Regions from separate parts of the Streptomyces sp. NPDC058985 genome, predicted to be linked through region 1. Evidence: riboswitches for the same ligand, from Rfam matches in the RefSeq annotation. Region 1 holds a riboswitch; the other holds the start of a gene.
The links. A riboswitch is a leader RNA that binds a small molecule or an ion and turns the genes downstream of it on or off. The one in region 1 is predicted to bind S-adenosylmethionine.
Positions count from the first base shown of each region.

Region 1 (4,408 bases):
CCGCAGGAAGTCCGCGTCCGCCCCGAGCCCGTGCACACCGGTCTCCGTACCGCCGAGCCCGCCCACCAGGGCGTCGCAGCAGGCGGTGAACGCGTCGGCCCAGCGCCGGGTGAGGAACCCGAGCCGGTCGGCGCCGAGCATGCCGCGCAGCACCTGCTCGGCGATGTCGTCCGGCAGCAGCCGGAAGTAGTCGAGCGGCGCCCACGGCGTGTGCGAGAAGTGACCGATCCTGAGGTCCGGCCGCAGCTCGCGCAGCATGCCCGGCACCAGCGTCAGGTGGTAGTCCTGCACGATCGCGACCGCGCCCTCGGCGGCCTCCTCGGCCAGCGCCTCGGCGAAGGCCCGGTTGTACGCCTCGTAGGAGGCCCACTGCCGCCGGAACTCCGCGTCGAAGACCGGCTCCACGGGCGTCTGGTACAGCATGTGGTGCACGAACCACAGCACCGAGTTGGCGATCCCGTTGTACGCGTCGGCGTGCACGTCCGCCGGCACGTCCAGCATCCGCACGCCTTCCTCGCCGACCCCGCGCCGCACCGCCTCGCGGTCGCCGTCGCCGAGCGCCGAGCACACCCACAGCGCCCCCGCGTCCGGGCCGATCGACGACAGCCCGGAGACCAGGCCGCCGCCCCCGCGTTTCGCGTGCAGCGACCCGTCCTCACGCACCTCGTACGAGACCGGCCCCCGATTGGAGGCGACCAGCACCTGAGCAGCACCGAAGCTTGAAGCCATACGCCTCAACCTAGCCCGGCCCCGAAATACTCAAACGTGGTCGCACACCACAGCGGTGCCGATCACGCCACCCGCCGCGCCGCGTACTCCGCGATCTCCCTCATCGGTGGCCGTTCCTCCGTGTCCACGGCGTGGGTGCGGGGCTCGAAGCCCGAGGGGCCGCGTTCGAACTGGGTGAGGGTCGGGCGGACCAGGTGGCCGCGGGCCAGGCGGAGCTGGGCGGTGCGGTAGATCGCGGCGGACATGCGGCCCAGGGCCTGGCCGTCCTGGTGGTGGTGGCGGCGGACGCCGACGTCGACCTGGGCGAGGGCGTCCAGGCCGACCAGGTGCAGGGCGTCGACCAGCATGCCCAGCTCGACGCCGTAGCCGACGGGGAAGGGGAGCCGTTCCAGCAGGGAGCGGCGGGCCGCGTACTCGCCGCCGAGCGGCTGCACGAAGCCGGCCAGCAGCGGCCAGTGCAGGTTGAGCAACGGGCGGGCCACCAGCTCGGTGACCCGGCCGCCCTGGCCCGGGGTGGTGCCGAGGGGGCGGTCGTACATCGCCTTGACGAGCTGCACGTCCGGTTCCGTGAGCAGCGGGCCGACGGTCCCGGAGACGAAGTCGGCGGAGAACTCGCGCAGGTCGGCGTCGACGAAGCAGACGATGTCGCCGCCGGTGACCAGCAGCGAACGCCACAGCACCTCGCCCTTTCCCGGCACCGCCGGGACCCGCGGCAGGATCGCGTCGCGGTGCACGACGCGCGCGCCCGCCGTCGCGGCCACCGCCGACGTACGGTCGCTCGACCCGGAGTCCACGACCACGATCTCGTCGACGAGCGGAGCCCGGTCCATCAGCTCGCGGCGGATCACCGTGACGATCTCGCCGACCGTCGCCTCCTCGTCGAGAGCGGGGAGCACCACGCTGACCGTCTGCCCGGTGGCCTGTTTGGCGGCCAGCAGCTGCCGGATCGGCCGGTCCCCGGCGGACCAGGAACGCGCGCTCAGCCAGCGCCCGACTTCTTCCAGCACGGTCCCAGGGCTCCTTCGTGATCCGTTGTGATCCATCTCGCGGTACGGACGACTATCTCAACCGTCCTGGCCTTCGGTTACAGTCTTGAACAACGCGCAGGACCACCGCATGCCGGGGTCACCGCGCGTACCGCGAAGGACAACAACTTCATACCGCTCATCCAGAGGGGCAGAGGGATACGGCCCGATGAAGCCCCGGCAACCCTCCAGTCGGTTCTTGTCACACGGACGTGGCGAGGCTCCCGGCTAGGGAAGGTGCCAAATCCGTCTCACGGCGAGATGCGTCGTGGGAAAGATGAGGAGAAAGGGCCTCGCCTCCATGGCTGTGCAGACTGCCGAAACCCCCACGAACACCCCGGGCGCCACCGACACCACCGTCGACCTCGGCCCCGCCGCCGCGCTGAGCTGCCGCGAGTGCGGCCACCGCGTCCCCCTCGGCCCGCTCTTCGCCTGCCAGGAGTGTTTCGGCCCGCTGGAGATCGCCTACGACTTCTCGGCCTACGACACCGAGGAGCTGCGCAAGCGGATCGAAGCGGGCCCCGCGAACATCTGGCGCTACGCCCCCCTGCTGCCCGTCCCCGCCGACGTGGCCGACAAGCCGAACATCAACCCGGGTTGGACCAAGCTGGTCAAGGCCGACAACCTGGCCCGCGAGCTGGGCGTCACCGGCGGTCTCTACGTCAAGGACGACTCCGGCAACCCGACGCACTCCTTCAAGGACCGCGTCGTCGCCCAGGCCCTGGAGGCCGCCCGCGCCTTCGGCTTCACCACCCTCTCCTGCTCCTCCACCGGCAACCTGGCCGGCGCCGTCGGCGCCGCCGCGGCCCGGGCCGGCTTCCGCTCCTGCGTGTTCATCCCGCACGACCTGGAGCAGGGCAAGGTCGTCATGGCCGCCGTCTACGGCGGTGAGCTGGTCGGCATCCAGGGCAACTACGACGACGTGAACCGCTTCTGCTCCGAGCTGATCGGCGACCCGGCCGGCGAGGGCTGGGGCTTCGTCAACGTCAACCTGCGGCCGTACTACGCCGAGGGCTCCAAGACCCTCGCGTACGAGATCTGCGAGCAGCTCGGCTGGAAGCTGCCGGACCAGATCGTCGTCCCGATCGCCTCCGGCTCCCAGCTCACGAAGATCGACAAGGGCTTGCAGGAGCTGATCAAGCTCGGTCTGGTCGAGGACAAGCCGTACAAGATCTTCGGCGCCCAGGCCGAGGGCTGCTCGCCGGTGTCCACGGCGTACAAGGCCGGCCACGACGTCGTGCGCCCGCAGAAGCCGGACACCATCGCCAAGTCGCTGGCCATCGGCAACCCCGCCGACGGCCCCTACGTCCTGGACATCGCGCGCCGCACCGGCGGCGCGGTGGAGGACGTCACCGACGAGCAGGTCGTGGACGCGATCAAGCTGCTCGCCCGGACCGAGGGCATCTTCGCGGAGACCGCCGGTGGTGTGACGGTGGGGGTGACGAAGAAGCTGGTCGAGAGCGGTGTGCTGGACCCTTCGCTGACCACCGTCGTGCTCAACACCGGCGACGGTCTGAAGACGTTGGACGCGGTGGCCGGCACCGGGCTGACCGCGACCATTCGTCCCAACCTGGATTCGTTCCGCGAGGCCGGGCTCGCGTAAGACAGCTTGTACGTCGTCTGCGGGCGCGGTGGGGGCTGGTCGCGCAGTTCCCCGCGCCCCTAGGTAAGTCATCCCGACCGGAGGTCCAAGTGAGCGTCACCGTCCGCATCCCCACCATCCTGCGCACCTACACCGGCGGCAAGGCCGAGGTCGACGCCCAGGGGGCCAACCTGGGTGAGGTCATCTCCGACCTGGAGAAGAACCACACCGGCATCGCCGCCCGCGTCCTGGACGACCAGGGCAAGCTGCGCCGCTTCGTCAACGTCTACGTCAACGACGACGACGTGCGCTTCGAGCAGGGCCTGGAGACCGCGACCCCGGACGGCGCGGGTGTCTCCATCATCCCGGCGGTCGCCGGCGGCTGACCCGCCCTTTCGTTACCGCAGGTAATCGCGGTGACGCAGAGTTCATCGAATTGCCCCCTCCGTGAGAGAAGCGGAGGGGGCAATTCCATTGGATTGAGCGCGGTAGAGTTGGGGAACGCGCTCCCGATCAAGACATCGGGAACCTTGAATTCCTGCCGCCCGCCCGACAAGAAGCAGCCAAAGTGTGGGTGTGTTTCGCGGCTTTTGTGACTTTTGTGTGCCCCGACTTGACCCACATTCAGGGGAAAGCTCGTCATATTACGGACCCGGTACGTCCAGATTTCTCGTCCGATTGACCTGTTGCAGACGGCAGTTGGACAGATACATTCAGCCGCGGTCGACGCGTTCCGGCGCACGCCCCCAGTCGTGGGGGGTGAGGTCTGACCCGGGTCCGCGAAGTGCGGATCTGTGCAAGGGCCAGTAATAGGGGAGTTAGGCATGGCTCAGGGCACCGTCAAGTGGTTCAACGCGGAGAAGGGGTACGGCTTCATCGCGGTCGACGGTGGTGCGGATGTTTTCGTCCACTACAGCGCGATTCAGATGGACGGCTACCGCACCCTCGAAGAAGGCCAGCGGGTCGAGTTCGAGATCTCGCAGGGTCAGAAGGGCCCGCAGGCCGACATGGTTCGCCTCAGCGCCTGAGACGTTCGGCCACCGCAAGTAAACGGTTCTTCTCCGAAGGGCCC
Region 1 is NZ_JBHYJX010000004.1:229,494-233,901, reverse strand. It holds gene ACFW01_RS05435 (trehalose-6-phosphate synthase) at 1-729, opposite strand, end outside; gene ACFW01_RS05430 (glucosyl-3-phosphoglycerate synthase) at 792-1,736, opposite strand; SAM riboswitch class I at 1,891-2,038, shown strand; gene thrC (threonine synthase) at 2,056-3,357, shown strand; gene ACFW01_RS05420 (MoaD/ThiS family protein) at 3,447-3,722, shown strand; gene ACFW01_RS05415 (cold-shock protein) at 4,161-4,364, shown strand.

Region 2 (4,408 bases), on a different contig from region 1:
CTCACCCCCCTCCCTGCTGGGCCGCGTCGCCGTCGCTCCCAGCGGCTTCAAGGAGTCCCTGTCCGCGCAGGCCGCCGCCGACGCCATCGCGGCCGGTGTCCGCCGGGTGCTGCCGGCCGCCGAGATCGACCGTATCCCGCTGGTCGACGGCGGTGAGGGCACGGCCGTGGCGCTGGCCGCCGCGACCGGCGGGCGGCTGGTCGCGCTGGCCGCCACCGGCCCGGTCGGCGAACCCGTCGGCACCCACTTCGCGCTGCTCGGCGGCCGGGACACGGCGGTGGTGGAGATGGCCGCGGTCGCGGGTCTGTCCCTGGTCTCCCGCGCCCTGCGCGACCCCGGCGCGACGACCACGTACGGCGTCGGCGAGCTGATCGGTGCCGCGCTCGACACCGGGGTACGGCGGATCCTGGTCGGCTGCGGCGACTCCGGTACCTCGGACGGGGGCGCGGGTGCGCTCCAGGCGCTCGGGGCGCGGCTGCTGGACGCGGACGGGTTCGAACTGCCGCCCGGCGGAGGCGAGCTGGTCCGGCTCGCCCGCGTCGACCCCTCCGGCCTGGACACCCGCCTGAAGGACACCGAGCTGCTCGTCGCCTGCAACCCGTACAACGTGCTGTGCGGCGAGCGGGGGGTGGCCCGGGTGTTCGGCCCGCAGAAGGGGGCGACGCCCGCGCAGGTGGAGCAGTTGTCGGCCGGTCTGGAGAACTGGGCGCGCGTCCTCACCCGCGACCTCGGGGTCGTCGGCACGGACCTGCGGGGCGGTCCCGGCACCGGTGCCTCCGGTGGGCTCGGCGCCGGGCTGGCCGCGGTCGGCGCCCGGCTGCTGCCCCGCTTCGACGTGCTGCTCGACCACCTGGACCTGGACGCCCGCCTCGCCCGTGCCGACCTGGTGCTCACCGCCGAGGGCGCCCTGGACCACCAGACGCCGCGCGGCAAGGTCCCGGCCGAGGTCGCCCGGCGCGCCAAGCGCTACGGCCGGCCCGTCCTCGCCCTGGCCGGCACGCTCGGCGAGGGCGCCCACGAGGTGCCGGGGGTGGACGCCTGCCACGGGATCATGCCGGCGCCGATGGCCCTGGCGGACGCGCTGCTGCAGGCCGCGGAGCTGCTGACGGACGCCACGGAGCGGGCGTTGCGGATGGTTCTCCTGGGGTCGCGGCTGCCGGGCCGGCCGGCTCAGGCGGCGGAGCTGCCCAGGGCGGCGGAGGTGTCGGGCACGCAGCGGCCGTCCTCGGTGCGGTAGCTCCACCGGGCGCCGTCGCTGACCAGCTCCTTGACGGCGTGCACGAACCGCTCGACGTGCTCGTCCGGGGTGCCGGCGCCGAAGCTCACGCGGATGGCGTTGAGAGACTTCTCCCCCGGCGCCGCCTCCGGGGCGCCGCACTCGCCCTGCGCCCCGGGCTCGCCGCCGAGCAGGGTGCGCACCAGCGGGTGGGCGCAGAAGAGGCCGTCGCGCACCCCGATGCCGTACTCGGCGGAGAGCGCGGCGGCGAAGTGGGAGCTGTTCCAGCCGTCGACGACGAAGGAGAGCACGCCCACGCGGGGCGCGTCGTCGCCGAAGAGGGAGAGGATCCGCACCTCGGGCACCTCGGCGAGGCCCTCCCGCACCTTGGCGATCAGGTACTCCTCGCGAGCGACCAGCGAGCCGAACCCGGCCTCGGTGAGGGCCTTGCAGGCGGAGGCGATCGAGTAGGCGCCGATGACGTTGGGCGACCCGGCCTCGTGCCGGGCGGCGCTCTCGTGCCAGCGCACGTCCACACCGCCGTCGGCGCGCCGGGTGACGCTGCGGCTGGCACCGCCGCCGGCGAGGTACGGCTCGGCCTCGCGCAGCCAGTCGGCCCGTCCGGCCAGCACACCGGAGCCGAACGGGGCGTACAGCTTGTGCCCGGAGAAGGCGACCCAGTCGACGTCGAGGTCGCGCACGCTCACCGGGTGGTGCGGGGCGAGCTGGGCGGCGTCCAGCACGATCCGGGCGCCGTGCGCGTGCGCGGCGGCGGCCAGTTCGCGCACCGGCCACAGCTCGCCGGTGACGTTGGAGGCACCGGTGACGCAGACCAGGGCGGGCCCGTACGGCTCACGGGCGGCGAGGGCGCGCTCCAGCGTCTCGACGGCCTCGGCGTGCGTGCGGGGGGCGTCGAGGTAGGTCACGTCCGCGTCCCTCCAGGGCAGCAGCGAGGCGTGGTGCTCGGTCTCGAAGACGAAGACCCGGCAGCCGGCCGGCAGCGCGCCGGCCAGCAGGTTCAGGGAGTCGGTGGTGGACCGGGTGAACACGACCTGGTCGTCCTCGCGGCAGCCGAGGAAGTCGGCGACGGTGGCGCGGGCGTTCTCGAACAGGTCGGTCGACAGCTGCGACAGGTACCCGGCCCCGCGGTGCACGCTGCCGTAGTACGGGGCGTAGGCCGCCACGTCGTCCCAGACCCGCTGGAGCGCGGGGGCGCTGGCGGCGTAGTCGAGCGCGGCGTAGGTGACCTCGCCGCCGGTGACGAGCGGGACGGTGACGTCGCGGCCCAGGACGGGCAGCGGGGTGGCGACAGCGGTGGGTACGGACATGGCGGACTCCCGTGAGGACCAGCGCGGAGCAGGGCGCTGTGAAAGAGAAGAAAAGGGTGTGCGGAGGCGGGGCTCTGCGGCCCTATCGCATTCGCTGGTTCACGGGAGACTCCCTCGGACGACCCAGGACCCCTGGTTCCGCGAGGGGTCCGCGCTTGCCGTGAACCTTGCTGTCCACGGCCTGGTCTTCACCCGGGGCACCCCGCCACGGACGGAGGGTTGCCGGACAGTCGGCCGGGGCCTCATGACTGTCACTCATGACCTGTCGAAAAACTTATGGGAAGTGATCGGCGTCCCGCAACCCGAGTCCGGATCGCGGGACGCACGTCACACGTCACACGTCACACGTCACACGGTGGGGCCTACGCGTTGCTGGCGGCCACCCAGCGGTCCAGGGCGCGTTTGGCGGCGCCCGAGTCGATCGCCTCGGCCGCCAGGTCCATGCCGGCCCGGATACGCTCCGCCAGCGGGCCCTCGCCGCCTTCCAGGGCGACCAGGGCGGCCGCCGAGTTCAGCAGCACGGCGTCCCGCACGGGGCCCGTCTCGCCGTTCAGCAGGCGCCGGGCCACGTCGGCGTTGTAGGAGGCGTCGGCGCCGCGCAGGGCCTCGACCGGCACCAGGTCGAGGCCGACGTCCCGCGGGTCGAAGGTCTCCTCGGTCACCCGGCCGTCGCGCACCACCCAGACCCGGGAGGTGGCGGTCGTGGTCAGCTCGTCGAGGCCGTCGTCGCCCCGGAAGACCAGGGACGAGTGGCCGCGCTCGGCGAAGACACCGGCGATGATCGGGGCCATCCGGGCGTGGGCGACGCCGATCGCCTGGGCCTTGACCTTCGCGGGGTTGGTCAGCGGGCCCAGGAAGTTGAACACCGTGCGGATGCCGAGCTGGCCGCGCGCCGAGGCCACGTGGCGCAGCGCCGGGTGGAACTTCACGGCGAAGCAGAAGGTGATGCCGGCCTCGTCGGCGACCTCGGCGACCCGCTGCGGCGTCAGTTCCAGATTGACGCCGAGCTTCTCCAGGACGTCGGAGGCCCCGGAGGCCGAGGAGGCGGCGCGGTTGCCGTGCTTGACGACCTTCGCGCCGGTGCCGGCCACGACGATCGCCGACATGGTGGAGATGTTGACCGTCTTCGCACCGTCGCCCCCGGTCCCGACGATGTCGACCGTCTCGCCCGGCACCTCGATGACGTTGGCGTGCGCGTACATGGTGCGGACCAGGCCGGAGATCTCCTCCACGGTCTCGCCCTTGAACCTGAGGCCCACCGCGAGGCCGGCGATCTGCGCGTCGGTCGCCTCGCCGCGCATGATCACGTCCAGCGCCCACGCGGTGTCGTCCTGGGACAGGTCGTGGCCGTCCAGCAGCCGGTTCAGCAGGGCGGGCCAGGAGCGGCCGCCCGCGGTGTCGCCTCCAGCGGGGGTCACAGCGCTCATGGCCGCTCCTGATGGTCGTGGATCGTGGAGAAGGAGTGTGGTCCCACCCTATCCAGCCCCGGGCACGGCGAAGGGCCCCGTCCGCGGAACGGACGGGGCCCTTCGACCGTGGTGTGGCGACGCAGGAGGGTCAGTGGTGGCCGTGGCCGCTCGTGATCTCCTTGTACTCCTCGACGGTCGGCTTCGGAATCTGCGACTCCTCGCCGTAGTACGACTCGCTCAGCTTGGCGCGGAGCTTCTCGGTGCGGGACACCTTGCGCTCGACGCCGTTCTCGTCGACCGTCGGGCCGATCTCGGCGGGCTTGTACTGGTCGTGCGCGGTGAGGGTGTGCAGCTGCTCCTGGCTGAGCGGCTCGTGCACCTCGATGAACTCACCGTGCGGCAGGCGCTTGATGATGCCCGACTCGCGGCCGTGCAGCACCTTCTCCTTGTCCCGG
Region 2 is NZ_JBHYJX010000033.1:13,782-18,189, reverse strand. It holds gene ACFW01_RS25675 (glycerate kinase) at 1-1,237, shown strand, start outside; gene ACFW01_RS25670 (aminotransferase class V-fold PLP-dependent enzyme) at 1,171-2,544, opposite strand; SAM riboswitch class IV at 2,691-2,807, opposite strand; gene trpD (anthranilate phosphoribosyltransferase) at 2,907-3,971, opposite strand; gene ACFW01_RS25660 (cytochrome bc complex cytochrome b subunit) at 4,102-4,408, opposite strand, start outside.
Region 2: another riboswitch for S-adenosylmethionine. It lies ahead of ACFW01_RS25670 (aminotransferase class V-fold PLP-dependent enzyme); the one in region 1 lies ahead of thrC (threonine synthase).